DNA from 3 places in the Aminobacter sp. LjRoot7 genome. Region 3 is predicted to be linked to each of the others. Evidence: predicted binding sites of a transcription regulator. Region 3 holds the regulator's gene; each other region holds the start of a gene.
What was found. The regulator LexA, encoded in region 3, represses DNA repair genes until DNA is damaged. The targets are predictions, from matches to a motif close to TGTTCNNNNTGTGTTCNG.
Positions count from the first base shown of each region.

Region 1: the regulator LexA is predicted to act here: its motif matches at 970-987, upstream of ACSQ3E_RS07435 (cytoplasmic protein).
Region 2: the regulator LexA is predicted to act here: its motif matches at 3,996-4,013, upstream of recA (recombinase RecA).

Region 1 covers NZ_CAXUPX020000002.1:363,607-370,439, reverse strand. The annotation lists gene ACSQ3E_RS07445 (DUF6456 domain-containing protein) at 1-484, opposite strand, end outside; gene ACSQ3E_RS07440 (helix-turn-helix domain-containing protein) at 489-887, opposite strand; gene ACSQ3E_RS07435 (cytoplasmic protein) at 1,129-1,485, shown strand; gene ACSQ3E_RS07430 (MucR family transcriptional regulator) at 1,505-1,930, opposite strand; gene mnhG (monovalent cation/H(+) antiporter subunit G) at 2,197-2,571, opposite strand; gene ACSQ3E_RS07420 (cation:proton antiporter) at 2,568-2,882, opposite strand; gene ACSQ3E_RS07415 (Na+/H+ antiporter subunit E) at 2,882-3,355, opposite strand; gene ACSQ3E_RS07410 (Na+/H+ antiporter subunit D) at 3,352-4,914, opposite strand; gene ACSQ3E_RS07405 (Na+/H+ antiporter subunit C) at 4,919-5,296, opposite strand; gene ACSQ3E_RS07400 (Na+/H+ antiporter subunit B) at 5,296-5,715, opposite strand; gene ACSQ3E_RS07395 (putative monovalent cation/H+ antiporter subunit A) at 5,717-6,833, opposite strand, start outside.
Region 2 covers NZ_CAXUPX020000004.1:249,436-256,268, forward strand. The annotation lists gene alaS (alanine--tRNA ligase) at 1-2,535, opposite strand, end outside; gene recA (recombinase RecA) at 2,783-3,871, opposite strand; gene ACSQ3E_RS14270 (carbohydrate kinase family protein) at 4,154-5,092, shown strand; gene ACSQ3E_RS14275 (pseudouridine-5'-phosphate glycosidase) at 5,113-6,039, shown strand; gene ACSQ3E_RS14280 (hypothetical protein) at 6,161-6,556, shown strand; gene ACSQ3E_RS14285 (TfoX/Sxy family protein) at 6,559-6,833, opposite strand, start outside.
Region 3 covers NZ_CAXUPX020000003.1:266,734-273,566, forward strand. The annotation lists gene gltX (glutamate--tRNA ligase) at 102-1,529, opposite strand; gene ACSQ3E_RS10865 (ComEC/Rec2 family competence protein) at 1,990-4,296, shown strand; gene lexA (transcriptional repressor LexA) at 4,504-5,220, opposite strand; gene ACSQ3E_RS10875 (molybdopterin molybdotransferase MoeA) at 5,327-6,532, opposite strand; gene moaC (cyclic pyranopterin monophosphate synthase MoaC) at 6,533-6,833, opposite strand, start outside.

The sequences.
Region 1 (6,833 bases), on a different contig from region 3:
CCACCCAGTTTGCCCCCATGCGCGGCATGATCTGGCCACGCGTGTAGTCGGAGCGCAGCCGTTCGCCGGCGACGAACTCGCCATGGCTCAGAAACGGATCCCCAGCCTTGGTCTTGCGGCGCACGAGCTGGCTGAGCGGTGATTCCGCCAGATTGATCAGCGCGGCCTGTTGCCCCGAGGCCGTATCCACGATGACGGTGTCCAGCTCGCGGTGCTGGCCCTGGAATGGATCAACCGCACTCGCCTCACGCCGCGCAGCCGCCTGCCCTTCCGGCGACAGCCGCACCGTCCGCGAGTTTCGGCTGATAAGGCCATCACTGGCAAGCGCCACCAGAGTGCCCACATCGACGCCAATCCGCTCGCCCTTGTCATTCTCGAGCAACAACTTGCCGCCGCCGGCCGCCGGCTCACACCCGGCAGGTCCCTTGGCGAGCAGCCTGAGCACCCGCTTTCGCAGCTTTTCGTCGAACAGGTCGTTGCTCATCTTCTCAGCGCTCCAGCCTGTCGCGAAACGCCGCGATCGCCACACGCTCGGCAAGGGCGACGATTCGGTCGAACTCGGCATCGTCCCGCAGGTCTTCAACCGTGTGGCAGGCATAAAGCACCGTCGTGCGGTCGCGCCCGAAACCGCGGCCGACGTCGCTCATCGAAAAGCGAAAAACAACATGGGCGACATACATGGCGATCTGCCTGAGGCGGCTGATGTCGTTGCTGGTCCGTCCCAGCCGGCGAAGTTCTTTGCTCGGCACGCCAAAAAGTGCGGCCATCAAATCGATCATCGCGTCGCAGCGCTCGACGACCTCGTCGCGGCGCATTTCGGCAAGCAGTTCAAGTGACGAACGTTCATCCTTGGCAGCAGCTTCGCGCGCCTCGTTCTGCCGTTTCACCAGTATTGCCGACGTGGATCCCACCAAACTCGTTCCTTTTCAAAAATAGGAATAAGTTCTTATATCCATGGTGCGATAGGGTGTGAACAAAAAATGAACACGCCAGCATCGACGGTAAATTCAACACGCTGAAATCATTCGGACTTTTATTTTTCAGTGCGGAAATCTCGGCTCAGTTTATCCCCGCCCCGAAAACCTTCCGCATCATTGCCCGATCAGAGTCACAGCAGGCAGGATCGCGATGCGGGATTTTTCAGGGGAAATTGCAGCGTTCAGACAAGACAGGCTGAGCGAGCTCACCGACGCCAGGCAAAGGGCAGCCCTGCAGCTCTGCTGCGGGATCGAACTTTCAAGTGCATTATCGGCAGAGCCGGCATCTACATTGGCCCTGCTCAAGCGGCTCGAGCGGGCAATCGAACGCGAGCGGCTCCGAGGCGTCAATCGCCACTGGAGCTATGATCTCAATCGCCACATCGCGCTCAAGCAGGTACGCGACCGGCTGAAGGGCGTCTTTCCAAACCAGCCGGCACGGTTATCCCTGCGGCCGCGCCGTATCAGATCAAAACGCAATGCGGCGCCCGTAGGCGCCGCAAGCTGAAACTCTTTCGAAGGGCGTTTTACTTGCCCTTGCGCTTGCGGCCCAGGCCCATCTTCTTGGCGAGCTGCGAGCGCGCAGCCGCGTAGTTGGGCGCCACCATGGGATAGCTGGCGTCAAGGCCCCACTTCTCGCGATACTGGTCGGGGGTCATGTTGTAGTGCGTCATCAGGTGACGCTTCAACGATTTGAACTTCTTACCGTCTTCAAGGCAGATGATGTAGTCATCGTGCACCGAACGCTTGGGATTGACGGCCGGCTTCTGCTTGTCGGCTGGCGGCGTCTCGGTGACATTGCCAACGCGGCCGAGGGCTGCGTGGACATCTGCGATCAGGCCCGGAAGTTCTCCCACCGGAACTGGATTGTTGCTGACATAGGCAGCCACCACATCGGCGGTCAACTCGATCAGCGTGTCATTGTTGGTTGCAGGCGTTTCGGAAGTATCCATATGCTTAGGCCCCAATGTGACTGGATGTTTTTTTGCCCGATATTCCGATCGGGATGCGGTGCGTTCTTGTATCGCAGATTGCCTCTGCGACTCGCACTCCATCACTTTAATGAGCCCGTCCACAGAACAAGTCAATTCACTATTCTTTGTGAACTACAACAACAATGATTTCATCACTTCTCTAACAAATGAACCTTTTTGATACGCTGAGGCCTTCAAATGAGATCATTTTTGACAACGCTGAAAGTTGTCCCAAAAGGTCATTATCAACCTTCAGTGCCAATCGCGCCGTTCTTCTTTGCCACGGCGGCCGTTTCAGCCAAATCGTCGCTCACAGCGCCCTCCCACATACGATAACCGGCCGAATAAGCCGCCTTGGCAAGCAAGTGAGCCGAGATCGGCGCGGTCAACAGGAAGAACACCACGCCAGCCAGCGCCCGCAATGCGGTTGCTGGTTCGCCGATGTGCACAGCAAGAGCAATCAGCATCAGGCAAGATCCCACCGTACCGGCCTTCGATGCTGCGTGCATACGCGTATAAAGATCAGGAAGTCGCAACAACCCGACAGATGCGACAAGCGCAAACAACGCGCCCACAATGATGAGAGCTCCGGCCAGATAATCGGCTGCTCCGTCAATCATGGCCTATCCTCTTCGGCTTCTTCCTTCTTGGCATCGACGCCGCCGCTCATCACGAAGCGCGCGAAAGCAACAGTTGCCAGGAACCCGACAAGACCAAGCGCGATGGCGATATCGACATACAATGTGAAGCCCGAACGTACTCCGAGCACGGCAATAAAGCCGATAGCAACGGCAACAAGCATGTCGAGCGCCAGGATCCGGTCCGGCAAGGACGGTCCCTTCACGACGCGGACCACGACGAGCAGAAACGAGATGGTGAGAACGCCAAGCGCAAAGATCGCGCTGATGTTGAGGAAAGCAGCTCCAGACATCATCTGAATGCCTCCAGTATTCTGCGCTCGAACCCCTGGCTGATCTCGCGCCGCGCCTGATCGGGATCGGAACAGTCCATTCCATGTACAAACAGCGTGCGCCGGTCATCGGAAACGTCGACCGACAAGGTGCCAGGCGTCAGCGTGATCAGATTGGCGAGCAAGGTGATCTCGAAATCCCGGTCGACCTTCAAAGGATAGGCAAAGATGCCGGGCTTGACGTCCATGCGCGGTGACAGAACGAGCCTGGCAACCCTGAACGCCGACAGGAACAGTTCCTTGATGAACAAGGCGATGAGCAGAAGCAACGCCACGGGGCGAATGACTGCCTTGGTGGTCTGCAGCTGATCGCGCACAAGAAACAGGACGACCCAGCCGACCGCAAATCCAAAGGCCAGATTAGGGATCGAGTAGCTTCCGGAGACAGCTACCCAGATAAGGGCCAGTATCAATTCGTTGCGGAACGGGATCATGATCCACTCCCCGCCGGAAAGACTGCATGTACATAGGCCGATGCGTCGAGCAATCCGCTGGCTGCGGCCGTCGAGATGCGAATGAAGGGCTCTGGCAGGACACCCATCGCAAGCATCGCCAGCACAAGAACCGCTAGGGCACAGCAACCCGACACCGACATCGCGCCAGCGGCTGCTGTCTTGTCACCAGATGCCTCGACGCGCCAGAACGCCAGGATGAACACACGGCCAAGCGCGATGGTCGCCAGGAAGCCGCTCAGCAGGATCGCGGCCGCAATCTGCCATGCACCAATGTCGAGCGAGGCCCGCACCAGCATCACCTTCGGCCAAAGTCCCGAGCCGGGAGGCAGACCGGCGACCGCCAGCGAGATGATGAAGGCAAGCGCGGCAAGCAAAGGACTTGCACCATAAAGCCCAGACAGGCTGTGCAGCGAAAAACTGCCGCCGCGCTGGCGCATCAGCCCGCCGAGCAGATAGAGCGCCGACAAAGCCAGCATCGAATGCAGCGCATAGAAGATGGCGCCCGAGAGCCCGGCATCGCTGCCGAGCGCGATGCCGGCGAGCATGATGCCGACACCTGAAATGACGAGGAAGCCGGCGATCCTGCGGATGTCGGATTGTGCCAGCGCGCCGAGCGCGCCGATCAGCATGGTCGCTACCGCCACCCAGCCAATGAGACCAGCCAGCACCAGCCGTTCGGCGGCGAAGATCATCACCAGCGTTCGCAACAATGCGTAGATGCCAACCTTGGTCAGCAACCCGCCAAACAGCGCGCCGGTGATGACGGGCGGCGTGTGGTACGACGCAGGCAGCCAGAAATTGAGCGGAAAGGCAGCTGCCTTCATGCCGAAGGCGAGCAGATAGAGCGTGGCCAGCGTCATCAGCGGCGCGGCCTTGCCAATCTGCCGTACCTGCGTGGCGAGGTCGGCCATGTTAAGCGTGCCGAACGTGCCATAGAGATAGCCAGTCGCGATCAGGAACAGCGTCGTGCCGACGAGATTGAGGATCGCGTATTTGGTGGCGCCGTCGATCTGCGCCTTGTCGGAGCCGAGGATCAGCAAGCCGAAGGACGAGATCAGGAAGACCTCGAACCAGACATAGAGGTTGAACATGTCGCCGGTCAGGAAGGCGCCGCTGACGCCGGCCATCATCAGCAGCAGGAACGGATAGAAGCCGTAGCGCCTGCCATTCGCATCGATGTCGCGCAGCGAATAGGCGCAGCAAACGAGCGCTACGACCGAAGCCGTCAGCGAGAAAGCAGCGCCCAGCACGTCAGCGGCAAACGAGATGCCGAATGGCGGCAGCCAGCTTCCCATCGTCATCGACATCGGACCTGTGGCCAGCACGCGCTGCAGCAACAGGGCATTGGCGCCAATCATGGCCGCGAGCACCGCCAGCGCCAGCACGGCATGCCAGCGAATGCTGTGCCGGATCATCAAAAGCACCGCACCCGCAATGAGCGGCAGCACGACCGGAACAATGACCAGCCAGTCGACGGCGGCAATCGGTCCGGCAACCATCGCTGCAGCCTTGTCGACGATCACACCTTGCACGGCCATGGTTTCAGTACCCCATCGGCGGCAAGCCGTCGTCTACGGGCTCGGCGACACGCATGCTGTCGGTGTCGTCGGTGCCGATCTCCTGGTAGGCGCGATAGGCCAGCACCAGCAGGAAGCAGAAGAAGCAGAACGAGATGACGATTGCCGTCAGGATCAGCGCCTGCGGCAATGGATTGGCCACAGCCCCTGCCGGCACGTCGAGGCCTTCGGCGATGATCGGCGGCACCTCTCGGATGATGCGGCCATTGGTGAAGATCAGAAGGTTGACCGCATTGCCGAACAGCACCACGCCGAGCAGGATACGGATGATGTGCCGCGACAGCATGAGGTAGATGCCGGCGGCAAAGAACAGGCCAACGAGGATTGCGAACACGGCTTCCATCAATCGTGCTCCCTGTCCTCAAGCGCCAGCGCGATCGAGGTGAACGAACCCACCACGACCAGGTAGACGCCGATGTCGAAGACGATCACCGTCGACAGGTCGACGACGATCCCGAAGACCTCCGGCGAGCTCCACAGGCCAGTCAGGAACGGCACGCCGAACAGAAGCGACGGCAAGCCGGCAACGGCGGCCGCGAACAGCCCGAAGCCGGCAATCGCCATGGGATGGAAGTAGAGTGCCCGGCGCACGGCAGGCACGCCGAAGGCGATGCCGTGAATGGCGAAGGCGGATGCCGCGATCAACCCGCCGGTGAAACCTCCACCCGGCTCATTGTGGCCGCGCAACAGCACGAAGACCGAAAACATCAGCATCAGGCCGGTGAGGTAAGGTGCGGCGGTGCGGAAGATCAGCGTCTGCATGCTACGCCTCCTCCTTGACCGGGGTATGAACTTCCGCCTTCTTCGAGCGGATGCGTATCAGCGCCAGGATGGCCAGGCCGGTGACCATCACCACGGCAATTTCGCCCAGCGTATCGAGGCCGCGGAAATCGACGATGATGACGTTCACCACGTTGCGGCCATGGGCGATGGTCTTGGCGTAGGTGTTGAAGAACTGCGACAGCCGGTCATCGAAGGGCAATTGCGTCACCTTGAGCAGAAGCAGCGCGAAGGCCACGCCACAGGCAGCCGCAATCGCCATGTCCACCAGCTTCTGCGCATGCGGACGGCGGTCGGTCGGCACGAGCCTAAGCCGCGTCATGACAAGGGCCAGAATCACCACCGACAGCGTCTCGACCATGAACTGGGTGAAGGACAGGTCCGGCGCACCAAACAGCATGTAGAGCAAGGCAACGGCAAAGCCCTGGATGCCAAGCGAAACGATGGCAGTCAGCCGGCTGCGCGCCAGAACCACGGCAGCGATGCCGATCACGGCAATCGCCAGCACACCCCATTCGTAGAAGCGTAAATCAGGCACACTCGGCATCAATGGCAACTCGTCAAACAGCACCATCGGCAGCAGAAGCGACGCTGCCACCGCGATGAAGGTGACGGTCATATAGATGTCTAGGCGGCCGTTATGGATGACGCGCGTCAGGCCGGTCGCGAGCCGCAGCAAACCACGCAGCACCTGGTCGAATCCCTGATCCGGGCCCCAGCCGATTGCTTTGAGGACGGCTGCCATCGCGCCGCGCAAGCTGTCCAACCTGACATAGGCGGCGATACCCAGCACAACCGTCAGGCCGGAAAGCAACAGCGGCACGCCAATGTGAAGGATCGTCGAAATGGTGACATCGACCGGGCTTCCAGCGATGGCGCTGGCGGTGGGCGAAGAGAAGAACTGGTGCGTGACCGGCGAGACAAGTGCCGCGGCAAGTCCTGCAACTCCGAGCAAGAGCGGTCCCAGCCACAGCGACATCGAGCCTTCATGCGCTGACTTCGGCGTCTTGGCGGCTGCGCCCACGAAAGGCCGAAGCGCAACCGCAAAGCCAATGGCGAACATCAGCGCGTTGCCGCAGACGGCCACGATGAGCAGTGCG
Region 2 (6,833 bases), on a different contig from region 3:
GCGCACCAGATCAACCGCGCTCAGACGGTCGACGAGGTCGGCGGTGACAGCCACGACAGCACTTGCCTTGCCATCTTCGGACACGCCGATCAGCGTCACCACGCCCGACCCCAGGCCCGCCTTGCTTTCGTCGGCGAGGCCCTTGAGGTCCTTGGGATCGACGCCTGACACAACCTTGCCGAGATACTTTACGCCGGCAATCTCGCGCACCGCATCAGCCGAGCCGCCCTGCCCGCCACCCATGGCGAGCCGCTTGCGCGCCTCGGTGAGTTCGCGTTCGAGCTTCTTGCGTTCGTCGACCAGGGCCTCGACACGCGACAGCACGTCGGCGGGCGACACTTTCAGTGCTGCTGCGACCGTCTTCAGGCGGCGGTCCTGCTCGTCGAGGTGACGGCGAGCCGCCTCGCCGGTCAGCGCCTCGATACGGCGAACGCCGGCGGCGACAGCGCTGTCCGAGACGATGCGCACAAGGCCGATATCGCCGGTGGAACGCACATGGGTGCCGCCGCAGAGCTCGACTGAATAGGGCCGATTGGCCTTGGCGCCATACAGGCCGGTGCCCATCGAGACGACACGGACCTCGTCGCCATACTTTTCGCCGAACAGCGCCATCGCGCCCTCGGCGATGGCGTCGTCGACGCTCATCAGGCGCGTGGTGACAGGGCTGTTCTGGACCACGATCTCGTTCGACATGCGCTCGACTTCTTCGAGCTCCTCGGCCGAGATCGGCTTGTTGTGCGAGATGTCGAAGCGCAGACGCTCGGGCGCGACCAGCGAGCCCTTCTGCGCGACATGGGTGCCGAGCACCTCGCGCAGCGCCTCGTGGATCAGGTGGGTTGCCGAATGGTTCGACCGCAGGCGCGTGCGCCTGTTGTGATCGACCTTCAACTCGACAGCTGCGCCGGTCTTGAGCTTGCCCTTGGTGACCTTGCCGTAGTGGACGAACAGGCCGTCGGCCTTCTTCTGGGTGTCGGTCACCTCGACGGCAAAACCTTCACCCGAGATGGTGCCGGTGTCGCCCATCTGGCCGCCCGACTCGCCATAAAACGGCGTCTGGTTGACGACGATGGCAACGGTGTCGCCTTCGTTCACGGCGTCGATCACGGCGCCGTCCTTGAGCAGCGACAGGATCACGCCTTCGGCCTGCTCGGTTTCATAGCCGAGGAACTCGGTGGCGCCAGCCTTTTCGCGGACCGCGAACCAGACGACCTCGGTCGCCGCCTCGCCGGAGCCTGCCCAGTTGGCGCGCGCCTCGGCCTTCTGCCGCTCCATCGCGTCGGTGAAGCCGGCGAGATCGACCGAAATGCTGCGCTGGCGCAAAGCGTCCTGCGTCAGGTCGAGCGGGAAGCCGTAAGTGTCGTAGAGCTTGAAGGCGGTTTCGCCATCGAGCATGTCGCCGGCGCCCAGCGTCTCGGTCGCATCGGCCAAGAGGCCGAGGCCGCGGGCGAGCGTCTTGCGGAAACGGGTTTCCTCGAGCTTGAGCGTCTCGGTGATGAGCGCCTCGCCACGTCCGAGTTCCGGATAGGCCTGGGCCATCTCGCGGACCAGTGCCGGGACCAGCTTCCACATCAGCGGTTCGCTGGCGCCCAGAAGCTGCGCGTGACGCATGGCGCGGCGCATGATGCGGCGCAGCACATAGCCACGGCCTTCGTTGGAAGGCAGCACGCCATCGGCGACGAGGAAGCACGATGAACGCAGGTGATCCGCGATCACCCGGTACGAGCCGACGTTGCTTTCATCCGGGCCACGGCCAATCGCCGAAGATGCCGCGTCGATGAGATGGCGGAACAGGTCGGTCTCGAACACCGTCTCGACGCCCTGCAGGATCGAGGCCATGCGCTCGAGGCCCATGCCGGTGTCGATGGACGGGCGCGGCAGTGAGATGCGCTCTTCCTTCGTCACCTGCTCATACTGCATGAAGACCAGGTTCCAGAACTCGAGGAAGCGATCGCCATCCTCTTCGGGACTGCCGGGAGGACCGCCCCAGATGTGTTCACCGCGGTCGATGAAGATTTCCGAGCACGGGCCGCACGGGCCGGTGTCGCCCATCGCCCAGAAATTGTCAGAGGTGGCGATACGGATGATGCGGTCGTCGGTGAAGCCGGCGATCTTCTTCCAGTGGTCGGCCGCCTCGTCGTCGGTGTGGTAGACGGTGACGAGCAGCTTGTCCTTCTTGAGCCCGTATTCCTTGGTGATCAGGTTCCAGGCGAGCTCGATCGCCTGCTCCTTGAAGTAGTCGCCAAAGGAGAAATTGCCGAGCATCTCAAAGAAGGTGAGATGGCGGGCGGTGTAGCCGACATTGTCGAGATCGTTGTGCTTGCCGCCGGCGCGCACGCTCTTCTGCGCGGTCGCGGCGCGCGAATAGGAGCGGGACTCGAGGCCGGTGAAGACGTTCTTGAACTGCACCATGCCGGCATTGGTGAACATCAAGGTCGGATCGTTGCGCGGGACGAGCGGACTGGAGGCCACGACCTCATGTCCGTTCTTCTTGAAGTAGTCGAGAAATGTCGACCGGATCTCGTTCACGCCACTCATATTGCCGCCTTTGATCGCCGCCCTGAACAGATGCACCCCGCCTGAGCAGGCGGAAATTGGAACTGGCCTTTTAGCCGCCCACCTTAACCCTGTCCAGAAACACCGGACAGGCAAAAGCGCGCAATTCCGCCGTCTCGATCATCGTAGCCGTCTTCACAAACGCAAACCGCCGGCACAATGGCCGGCGGTCGCTCAGATTGTCTGTCTTGGGTTCGGTCCAGCGCCTGCCGGCCTCCCTCCAAAGTGCCTACATCGCACTCGCTTCGTCGCCGTCATCTTCCTCGCGCGAGCCGTTCTCCAGGAACTTCTCGGCGATCAGTCCGGCATTCTGCCTGAGCAGCTGTTCGATTTCGCGCGCCGCGTCGGGATTGTTGCGCAAGAACAGCTTGGCGTTCTCACGCCCCTGCCCCAGACGCTGCGAATTGTAGGAGAACCAGGCGCCCGATTTCTCGACCACACCCGCCTTGACGCCGAGATCGACGAGCTCGCCGGTCTTGGAAACGCCTTCACCATACATGATGTCAAACTCGACCTGCTTGAAGGGCGGGGCCAGCTTGTTCTTGACCACCTTGACACGGGTCTGGTTGCCGACGACCTCGTCGCGGTCCTTGACCGAGCCGATGCGGCGGATGTCGAGGCGAACCGAAGCGTAGAACTTGAGCGCGTTGCCGCCGGTGGTGGTCTCAGGCGAGCCATACATGACGCCGATCTTCATGCGGATCTGGTTGATGAAGATGACCATGGTGTTGGAGCGCGAGATCGAAGCCGTCAGCTTGCGCAGCGCCTGGCTCATCAAGCGGGCCTGCAGGCCGGGTAGCGACTCGCCCATCTCGCCTTCGATTTCGGCGCGCGGGGTGAGTGCTGCAACCGAGTCGACGACCAGAACGTCGATGGCGCCGGAACGCACCAGCGTGTCGCAGATCTCCAGCGCCTGCTCGCCCGTGTCGGGCTGCGAGATCAGCAGGTTTTCGAGATCAACGCCGAGCTTGCGGGCATAGACCGGGTCAAGCGCGTGTTCGGCGTCGACAAAGGCGCAGATGCCGCCCTTCTTCTGGGCTTCGGCCACGGTGTGCAGGGCGAGCGTCGTCTTGCCCGAGCTTTCCGGACCGTAGATTTCGATGATGCGTCCGCGCGGCAGGCCGCCGACACCGAGCGCGATATCAAGGCCGAGCGAGCCGGTGGAGACCGTTCCGATCTCGACAACCTGCTCATTGGCACCCAGGCGCATGATCGAGCCCTTGCCGAAGGCGCGTTCGATCTGCGACAGCGCCGCGTCCAGAGCCTTGGATTTGTCCACCGAATTTTCCTCTACAAGCCGCAATGAATTCTGAGCCATGATACATCACCCCGTAGTCGTCAATGAAGGCCGGACTGTCCGATGCCGATATAAATTTGTACTGGTTTTGTTCACTTTTGGCAAGAGCAGCCAAATTATTGAAATGAAATGATATTCCTTTCCGTGTTCTTTTTTTGTTTTCAAACTGCGCATAATCGCATGCCGCATGACCCTGACAGCCCGATACCCGGCAAAACCCATCTTGGCGAATCGCGGGCGGTTGCCGCCTCCCGCGCGGAACACTAAGTTCGCCGCCTTAAACGCCCACCGGACAGCCTCAGCATGACGTCACCCAAGATCCTTGCCATCGGAGGCGCCCATGTCGACCGGCGTGGCCGCATGACAGCGCCGTTCGTCCCGGGAGCCTCCATTCCCGGCTCGATGAGCGAGGAGGTCGGCGGCGGCGCCTTCAATGCGTTGCGCGGCGCGGTCCGGCGTGGAGCGACCGGTGCCCTGATGTCGGTGCGCGGCGGCGATGCGGCAGGCGAAGCCGTGGCGTCGGAGATCGCGGCCAACGGCATCGAGGACCTATCGGCCATATTCCTCGACCGGGCGACGCCAAGCTACACCGCCCTGCTCGACCGCGACGGGGACGTTGTGGCGGCATTGGCCGACATGGGGCTCTACGAACTGGCCTTCGCCAAGCAGCTCAGGCGCGCCAAGACACGCGAGGCGGTGGCGGCAGCGGACGCCGTGCTGTGCGACGCCAACCTGCCCGAGGCGGCTCTGGCCAGGCTTGGCGAGATTTGCGACAGGCCACTGTTTGCCATCGCCATCTCGCCGGCCAAGGCGGTGCGGTTGATACCGATCCTCGGCAAACTCTCCTGCCTCTACATGAACCGGCGCGAGGCGGCCGTGCTGGCATGCATCGCTGCTGATTCCACACCAGACGCGTTCGCTTGTGGCCTGCGCGACGCAGGGCTCAAGCGCGGCGTCGTCACGGCGGGCGGCAGCTCCGTCTTTGCCTATGACGCCGCAGGCCTGATCGAGATCACGCCACCTGCCCCGCGCTGGATCGTCGACGTGACCGGTGCCGGCGATGCGCTGGCGGGTGCAACGACCGTGGCGCTGATGCGCGGCCTGCCACCGGAGCGGGCGCTGCGCGAGGGCATTGCTGCTGCCGTGCTGGCCATCGAAAGTGCCTCGGCGGTGCCCGATCTGACCCAGGCAGACTTTGACGCGGCGCTGGCTCTTGTGCCGCAAGCCCGGGAAATGGCATGACGCGGCCCAAGGAGACCAACATGACGCCAGAAACCGCCCGCCCCTTCATCGACATCCACGCGCCTGTCGCCGCAGCCCTTGCCGCCGGCAAGCCGGTTGTCGCGCTGGAAAGCACCATCATCACCCACGGCATGCCTTATCCCGACAATTCGGCGATGGCGGCCAATGTCGAAAAGATCATCTCGGACGAAGGCGCCGTGCCCGCGACGATCGCCGTCATCAATGGGCGCATCAAGATCGGCCTGTCGGACGGTGAGCGCGAATCGCTGGCCATGACCGGCGGCGCGATGAAGCTGTCGCGCGCCGACATCGCCTATGCGGTCGCCGAAGGCCGCACCGGCGGAACGACGGTGGCTGCGACGATGATCGCGGCGCATCTCGCCGGCATCAAGGTGTTCGCCACCGGCGGCATCGGCGGCGTGCACAAGGGCGCCGAGAAGAGCTTCGACATCTCGGCCGACCTCGACGAACTGGCGCGCACGCCCGTGATCGTGGTTTCGGCTGGCGCCAAGGCCATCCTCGACATCGAAAAGACGCTCGAAGTGCTGGAAACGCGCGGCGTACCGGTGGTCGCTTACGGTTCCGACATGGTGCCGGCCTTCTGGTCGCGCAAGTCGCCCTATGCGGCCCCGCTGCGCCTCGATGCGCCTGAAAAGATCGCTCGCTTGCACACAACGCGCGGCGCACTCGGCCTCGACGGCGGCCTGCTGGTCGCCAATCCCGTGCCGGAGAGCGACGAGATCCCGACTGAAAAGATGGCTGGCTACATCGAGGCAGCGCAGAAGGCGGCCGAAGCGCAGAACATCTCGGGCAAGGCTGTGACGCCGTTCCTGCTGGCGAAGATCCTGGAACTGACCAACGGCGCCAGCCTCAAGACCAACATCGCGCTGGTCGAAAACAATGCCCGGCTGGCGGCCAAGGTGGCGATCGCGCTCGCCAAGGCGTGAACGGCCGTCGCAAAACGCATCAATATTAGCGATGCATAATATGCATTCCGGACAGGCAGGCTTAAGCTGCAGCGCGGCCAGCCTGCCGTCCGGAATTGCCCGGCGGCATCATCGGAGCTGAATGATGTCCGGCGATGGCGGACGTTGCCGATACGCTGAAGTACAGCCATTCGCGCGCTGTTGTGCGGCCCTGCTCGCACTGCCGGCATTTCTCGTCACCATTTCCCCTGTGTCGGCGCATCGGACGGCCTCTGGCTGGAAATATCCGCCTGCCTGCTGCCACGGCGACATCGAACATGGCGAGTGCCAGGCCATTCCCGAAAGGGCGGTGAAGGAAAATGGCAGCGGCTGGTCGATCGTGCTGGAACCCGGCGACCATCGCAAGGTGACGCACCGCAACCGCTACTTCGTACCTTATGGTTCGGAAATCCCCTCGGGCGACGGCGACTACCGCATCTGCCTGCACCCGACCGAGGAACACGAGAACTGCTTCTTCGTGCCGCCAGGTGCGATGTAAGGTTATTTCTTGCTGCGAAGTGCCGCCTCGAAGGCCTTGCGCGCCCACACGGCCATTTCGTCCGGGTCGTCGACGGCGCTTTCGGGGATCGTCCAGTAAGGCATGTTGACCGGCCGTCCGCCGGCATCGGTCCAGCGCGTCGCACCTGCCGCCTCGAAATCAGGCGCGCTCACCGCATCGGCCTTGAGCAGGATTTCGCCGCGCACCTCGACACCGACGATCAGGCCGTCATAGTAGATGCCCTTGCCGCCGAACATCTTGCGGATAGTGACCTCGC
Region 3 (6,833 bases):
CTCGCTTCCCAGCTTTCCCGCTGCTTTCAAATTGACCTGTTGCCGCAATGTTGCACCGCAATAGCCTCATTTCAATGCAAAACTAGGAAAGCACTGCTGACCTAATCGATTTGATCAAAAATGCGGGCTAGACTTTCGTCGCGCCCTAGAACGGCGAGCACGTCGAACACGCCGGGAGAGGTGCTCTTGCCCGTCAGGGCGGCCCGCAAGGGCTGCGCCACGCCACCCAATTTCAGGTTTTCGCGGCCGGCAAACTCGCGGATCGCGGCTTCTGCATTGGCTGCCGTCCAGTCGCCGGCGGCAACCGTTGCGAGCGCTGCGTGCGCGCCCCTCAGTATGTCCTTGGCCGGGCCGGCGAGTAGGCCGGCAGCCTTCTCGTCGAGCGGCAGCGGGCGCTGGGCAAACAGGAAGCCCGCGCCGTCGGCCAGTTCGATCAGTGTCTTGGCACGCTCCTTGAGGCCTGGCATGGCGGCAAGCAGCTGTGCCTTGCGCGTCTCGTCCAGTCCGCCGAGGATGGCATCGCCACCGGGCAGATAGGGCAAGGTGGCGACGAATATGTCGAACAGATTCTTGTCGTCCATCTGGCGCATGTGGACGCCATTCAGGGCCTCGAGCTTGGCAAAGTCGAAGCGCGCCGCACCCTTGTTGACGTCCTCGATCTCGAACCAGCTGATCATGTTTTCGATGCTCATCACCTCGTCGTCGCCATGGCTCCAGCCGAGGCGGGCGAGATAGTTGAGCAGCGCCTCGGGCAGATAGCCCATGGCGCGATAGGCATCGACGCCGAGTGCGCCATGGCGCTTGGACAGTTTTGCGCCGTCCGCGCCGTGGATCAGCGGGATATGCGCCATCACAGGCACGTCCCAGCCCATGGCGTTGTAGATCACTGTCTGTCGCGCGGCGTTGGTCAGGTGGTCGTCGCCGCGGATGATGTGGGTGACGCCCATGTCGTGGTCGTCGACGACCACGGCATGCATGTAGGTCGGCACGCCGTCCGAGCGCAGGATGATGAAATCGTCGAGATCCTTGTTGGGAAAGCGTACGTCGCCCTGCACGCGGTCGAGCACCAGCGTCTCACCTTCCTGCGGCGCCTTGATGCGGATGACCGGCTTGACGCCAGCCGGCGCCTCGGACGGGTCGCGGTCGCGCCAACGGCCGTCATAACGCGGCGGCTTGCCCTCGGCGCGGGCCTTCTCGCGCATCTCGGTCAGCTCTTCCTGCGAGGCGTAGCAATAATAGGCCTTGCCCATGCGCACGAGCTCCTCGGCCACCTCGCGATGGCGCGGCGCACGCTCGAACTGCGAGATCGGCTCACCCTCCCAGGTCAGGCCGAGCCAGGTGAGGCCCTCGAGGATCGCGGCCGTTGCGGCGTCGGTCGAGCGCTCGCGGTCAGTGTCCTCGATGCGCAACAGCATGGTGCCGCCGGTGTGGCGGGAATAGAGCCAGTTGAAGAGAGCGGTACGTGCGCCACCAATGTGCAGATAGCCGGTGGGCGAGGGGGCGAAGCGGGTGACGACAGGCATGGCGATTTCCAAGGGAGGCAGGGCGCTTGGCCGAAAGCCGGCGGCGCATGGCGTTTGTGTGCGGTTGATGTAGCATAGAAGGTCTGGGGCGCAAGGGGCAGGCCCGATGGGCGACCGCGTGCGGGAGGGGCAAGCCGGTCACAATCCGGTGGTCGAGGCCAGCGAGCGCGACTTGCTGACCGTTCCAGCCGCGCCTGCCGTTGTCTGGACGCAGCCTGCGGCACCCGAACCCGACTCTGCCTTTGCCGCCGGCGCATCGCCGTCACAGTCACGGAACCTGTCCTTGCTGCGACGAGGATCGCAATTGCTGTCCGGCCATCGGATCACTGGACGATCTGCCCTGGCTGCGATCGAAACGGAACTCGACCGTGGTGCCGCATTCCTGCTTCTTCCGGTTTTTCTGGCAGCCGGAGCCCTGGCGTATTTTGCGCTTCCAAGTGAGCCGGACCTAGCGCCACTTGCTGTGATGTCTGCGGTTCCGGCCATGCTCGCTTTCGCCACACGCGGACAACGGCTTCTCCACCATGCACTCGCCGCTGTCGCTGCCTGCATGCTCGGCATGGCGGTTGCAAAGTTTGAGACGGAGCGCGTGGCGACGAAGATGCTAGGCGCCGAAATCTCGACGGCCATCACCGGTCGCGTCGTTGGGATCGACAATCTGGACAACGGCAGGGTGCGGCTCACACTCGACGTCCTTTCGACCGCGCGCCCGGTGTTGCGTTATGCCCCCGAGCTGGTGCGGCTCACCGCGCGCAAGCTTCCCCAAGGTGTCATCGCATGGTCTGTGGTGACGGGCTATGTCAGGCTGATGCCGCCATCCGGGCCGGTGCGTCCGGGCAGCTACGACTTTTCCTTCGAAAGCTATTTTGACGGCATCGGGGCCAGCGGCTTTTTCATGAAGGGGCCGGAACTCGCTGAAACCACGCAGCCATTCTCGGCCAGTGATCGCGCTTCTGCTGCGATAGAAAACGCCCGGGGAAAAATAGCCCAGCGTATCCGCGACCGCATTGGCGGGCCGGAGGGCGAAATCGCGGCCGCATTGGTCGTCGGCGTGCGCGGCGGCATTCCCGAGGACGTCAACGAGGCGCTGCGGCGTACCGGCCTCTATCACATCATCTCGATCTCGGGCCTGCATATGGCCATGGTCGCGGGCACCGTCATGCTTTTGATGCGGCTGTCCTTCGCTACCGTTCCCGCCTTCACCTCGCGTCGGCCGGTGAAGAAATACGCCGCAGGTGCGGCGTTGCTCGCCACCGGCGGTTATCTGTTTATCTCAGGCGCCGAAGTCGCGGCGCAGCGCAGCTTCATCATGCTGGCGGTGATGCTGACGGCAGTGCTGTTCGACCGCGCGGCGCTGACAATGCGCAATCTGGCGATCTCGGCCGTCGTGGTTATCCTGATCTCGCCGCATGAGGTTGTCGGACCGAGCTTCCAGATGTCGTTCGCCGCCACCGCTGCCCTTGTCGGTGCCTATGCCTGGTGGTCGGACAGACGGGAAGAGCAGGCGTTGCCGGTTGGGCAGAGGTCGCTGCCATCGAAGATCTGGCGCTGGCTTGCCACGGTCGCGGTCGGCCTCGTCGCCACCTCGCTGATTGCGGGGCTTGCGACCAGCGTCTTCGGCGCCTGGCATTTTCAACGGGTGTCGCCGCTCAGCCTGTTCGCCAATCTGGCGGTCATGCCGCTGGTGTCGGTCCTGGTCATGCCTTTTGCCGTCATGGCTGGCATCTTCATGCCACTCGCCCTCGACGGCATTTTCCTCGACACGATGGGCGTTGGCCTGAACGCGATGATTGGTGTCGCCACCTGGTTCTCCGAGCGCTCGCCAGTTGATGCGGTCGGGCTTGTCTCGCCGCACGCTGTGCTGTTGCTCACCGCAGCACTCGTCATCGCGTCGACGGCGACGACCTGGCTGCGCGCCGCAGCAGTGCCTTTCGCGGCCCTTGGACTGATGACGGTCGTGGAAACGGAAACGCCCGACGTTCTCGTCTCGGAAGATGGCCGTCTCGTCGGCGTGCCGGTTGGCGACGGCAAGCTTGCCGTCAATCGTGCCAGGCCAAACCAGTTCACAGTCGACAACTGGCAGCGCGCGCTGGTGTCGGAGACACTCGTTGCGCCAGAGCGTTCTACGACGACTGCTGTTGACGGCGCGGGCAGTTCGCCCAGCGAGACCGGCTCCGAGCCAACTGGCGAAGCAAATACTCCTGGTCCGGAAGTCGGCAAGCAAGAAACAGGAGAAGCAAGAATCTCCGGTACGGAAGCCGGCAAACAAGCGTCTGGCGAAGCAAATGCATCCGGTGCGGATGCCTTCGTCTGCGGCAAGGGGCTGTGCACGGTTCAGCAACCAGGAGGTGCACGGATCGTGCATGCGGCGAATACTGCTGTCGCTGCGCGTGCCTGTGCAAGCGCAGACCTCATCGTGGTCGACGATGCCACGGCAAGCGACGTCTGCCCAGGCGTGGCGCCAACCGTACTCAGCAAGCGCGAGCTGGCGCGTCTTGGCAGTGCGTCGATATTCATTACGCCTGAGACAGAAAGCGGAGATCGGACGGTCGAGATACGCCACGCCGTGGCGGAACAGTATCGCCCGTGGCACGCCCAGCGCCAGTTCTCACGCGAGGCGAGGGGCCTGCCGCCCTACAAACGGGCCGAGAGGCGCCCAAAGGTACCTGCCGAGGCAACCACGTCGCACCCGAAGTCATCGACTGCGGCAGCCACGGTGCGTCCGAAGACGCCAATAGCCGCCGCATCGGAGTCGCCGGGAACTGCACGATAGCTAGTGCAGATCAGTCAGGCTTCAGATTGCCAGATGGCAGTGAGAGAATGATCGGGCCAAGAGCCCTCCCATATCCCATGTCGCAAAGCCTGTTCCGCCTCGGGGCACCACATATGGTCTGCTCGACAATCTGCGGGGCTTGACGACCTCCGCTACACGGTCCTGTTCATAAGACCGCGCCGTTTCAGCCTGCTGTCGCAGAGAAATTCAGTAGCGGCGGATCAGTCCGACAAGCTTGCCCTGCACCTTGACCCTGTCGGGTCCGAAGATGCGGGTTTCATAGGCCGGATTGGCGGCTTCAAGCGCGATCGAGGCACCCTTGCGCCGGAAACGCTTGAGCGTTGCCTCTTCGTCGTCGACGAGTGCCACGATGATCTCGCCGGGATTGGCCGTGGTCGAACTGCGGATGACGACAGTGTCGCCGTCGAAGATGCCGGCCTCGATCATCGAGTCGCCTTTGACCTCGAGCGCGTAGTGCTCACCGCCCATGATCATGTCTGGCGGCACCGCAATCGAATGCGTCTTGTGCTGGATGGCGTCGATCGGCACACCGGCGGCGATGCGTCCCATCACAGGGATGGTAATGGCCGAGCCAGCGTCGTCGTCATTGCCCGCCGACATGGAGCGCGAGGGTTCAGGCTTGCGGCCGAGGCTGCCCTCGATGACGCTGGGCGAAAACTTCTTCGCCGCGTTGAGCCCAGGTGCGATCGAGTCGGGCAGGCGCAGCACTTCGAGCGCACGCGCCCTGTTGGGCAGGCGCCTGATGAAGCCACGTTCTTCAAGCGCCGTGATCAAGCGATGGATGCCGGACTTGGAGGCGAGGTCGAGCGCTTCCTTCATCTCGTCGAAGGAGGGCGGAATGCCTGCCTCCTTCAGCCGCTCGTGGATGAATAGCAAAAGCTCGTGTTGTTTGCGCGTCAGCATCGCCACCCCCGAGGAATCAGAAGAAAAACAAACCCAGAACAAACACTATATGTTCCAGTTGTGTTCCGCAACTGTTGATATTTCGTGAAGGGTAGAGGTCGCTGGTTCAGCGCAGCATCATCACCTGGCAGGCACTGCCGGCTTCAACAGCTGGAGCGAAGGGGGCGCGCACGATGGCGCAGTTGGCGTCGGCCAGCGTACGCAGCATCGAAGAGTCCTGGATCAGGTATGGCGTGACGATGAGCCCGTCGGCAGTTTCGCTCGCGATCGCGCGGACGAAGTCCTGGCGCAGGTCATTGGCCGCCATCGCCCTGTCGAGAACGCCCGTGCGCATGTCGGGCGAATAGGAACGTCCACCGAGCTTCGCCACCAGGGGCTTCAGGAAGATCTGCGAGCAGATCAGGCTGGCGACCGGATTGCCTGGCAGGCCGACACAGCGGCTGGCGCCGAGCCGACCGAACATCAGCGGCTTGCCCGGGCGCATGGCGATTTTCCAGAAGTTGAGGTCCATGCCGAGTTCGGTCAGCACACGATGGACGAGATCATGGTCACCGACCGATGCGCCGCCCAGCGTGACGATCACGTCGGCGTCCGCTGCGAGCGCCTTCGCCACCAATGCGGCGATGGCATCGGTGCGGTCGGCGGCGATGCCGAGATCGAGCACGCGCGCGCCGACAGACTGGACGATGGCCGCGACGCCATAGGCGTTGGAGGCAATGATCTGGTCGGGTCCGGGATTGCTGCCAGGCGGCAACAGTTCGTCGCCGGTGGCGATGATGGCGACCAGAGGCGCGCGCACCACGTTGACGCTGGGATGATTGGCAGCCGCGATCAGCGAGAGCGCTGCCGGGTCGAGCACGCGCCCGGCATCGAGAATGAGGTCGCCCTGCTTGAAGTCGAGACCCCTGGCGCGGATGTTACGGCCGGCAAGCGTCGGCTCGACCACCTCGATCTCGCCATTGCCGAGATCGCGAACGTTTTCCTGAATGACGACGGTATCAGTGCCTTGAGGCACCGGTGCACCAGTGAAGATGCGGACGCACTCGCCTGGACCGACGGTACCAGTGAACTGCTTGCCGGCGGGTGCCTGGCCAATGACCCTGAGTTGCGCCGGCAGCGAGGCGATGTCGGCGGCGCGCACGGCGTAGCCGTCCATGGCGGAGGCATCAAAGGGTGGCTGGGTGCGGAGCGCATGCAGCGGTGCCGACAGCACCCGCGCTGATGCCTGGGCGAGGCCGACAGTTTCCGTGCCGCGCGGTTCGGCGCCGTCGAGCAGGCGCGCCAGGGCGTCGGCGACGGGCAGCAGGGCCATCTATTCCGCCGCCTTGTAGTCGCCAGACTTGCCGCCGGTCTTCTCGACCAGCCGGATGCCGGAGATCACCATGCCGCGGTCGGCGGCCTTGGCCATGTCGTAGATGGTGAGACAGGCGACCGAGGCTGCGGTCAGCGCCTCCATTTCGACGCCGGTCTTGCCGGTCACGCGGGCAAGTGCCGTCACGCGCAGACCGGGCAGGGCCTCGTCAGGCTCGATCTCGACTGAAACCTTGGTCAAAAGGATCGGATGGCAGAGCGGCACGAGCTCATGCGTGCGCTTGGCTGCCATGATGCCGGCG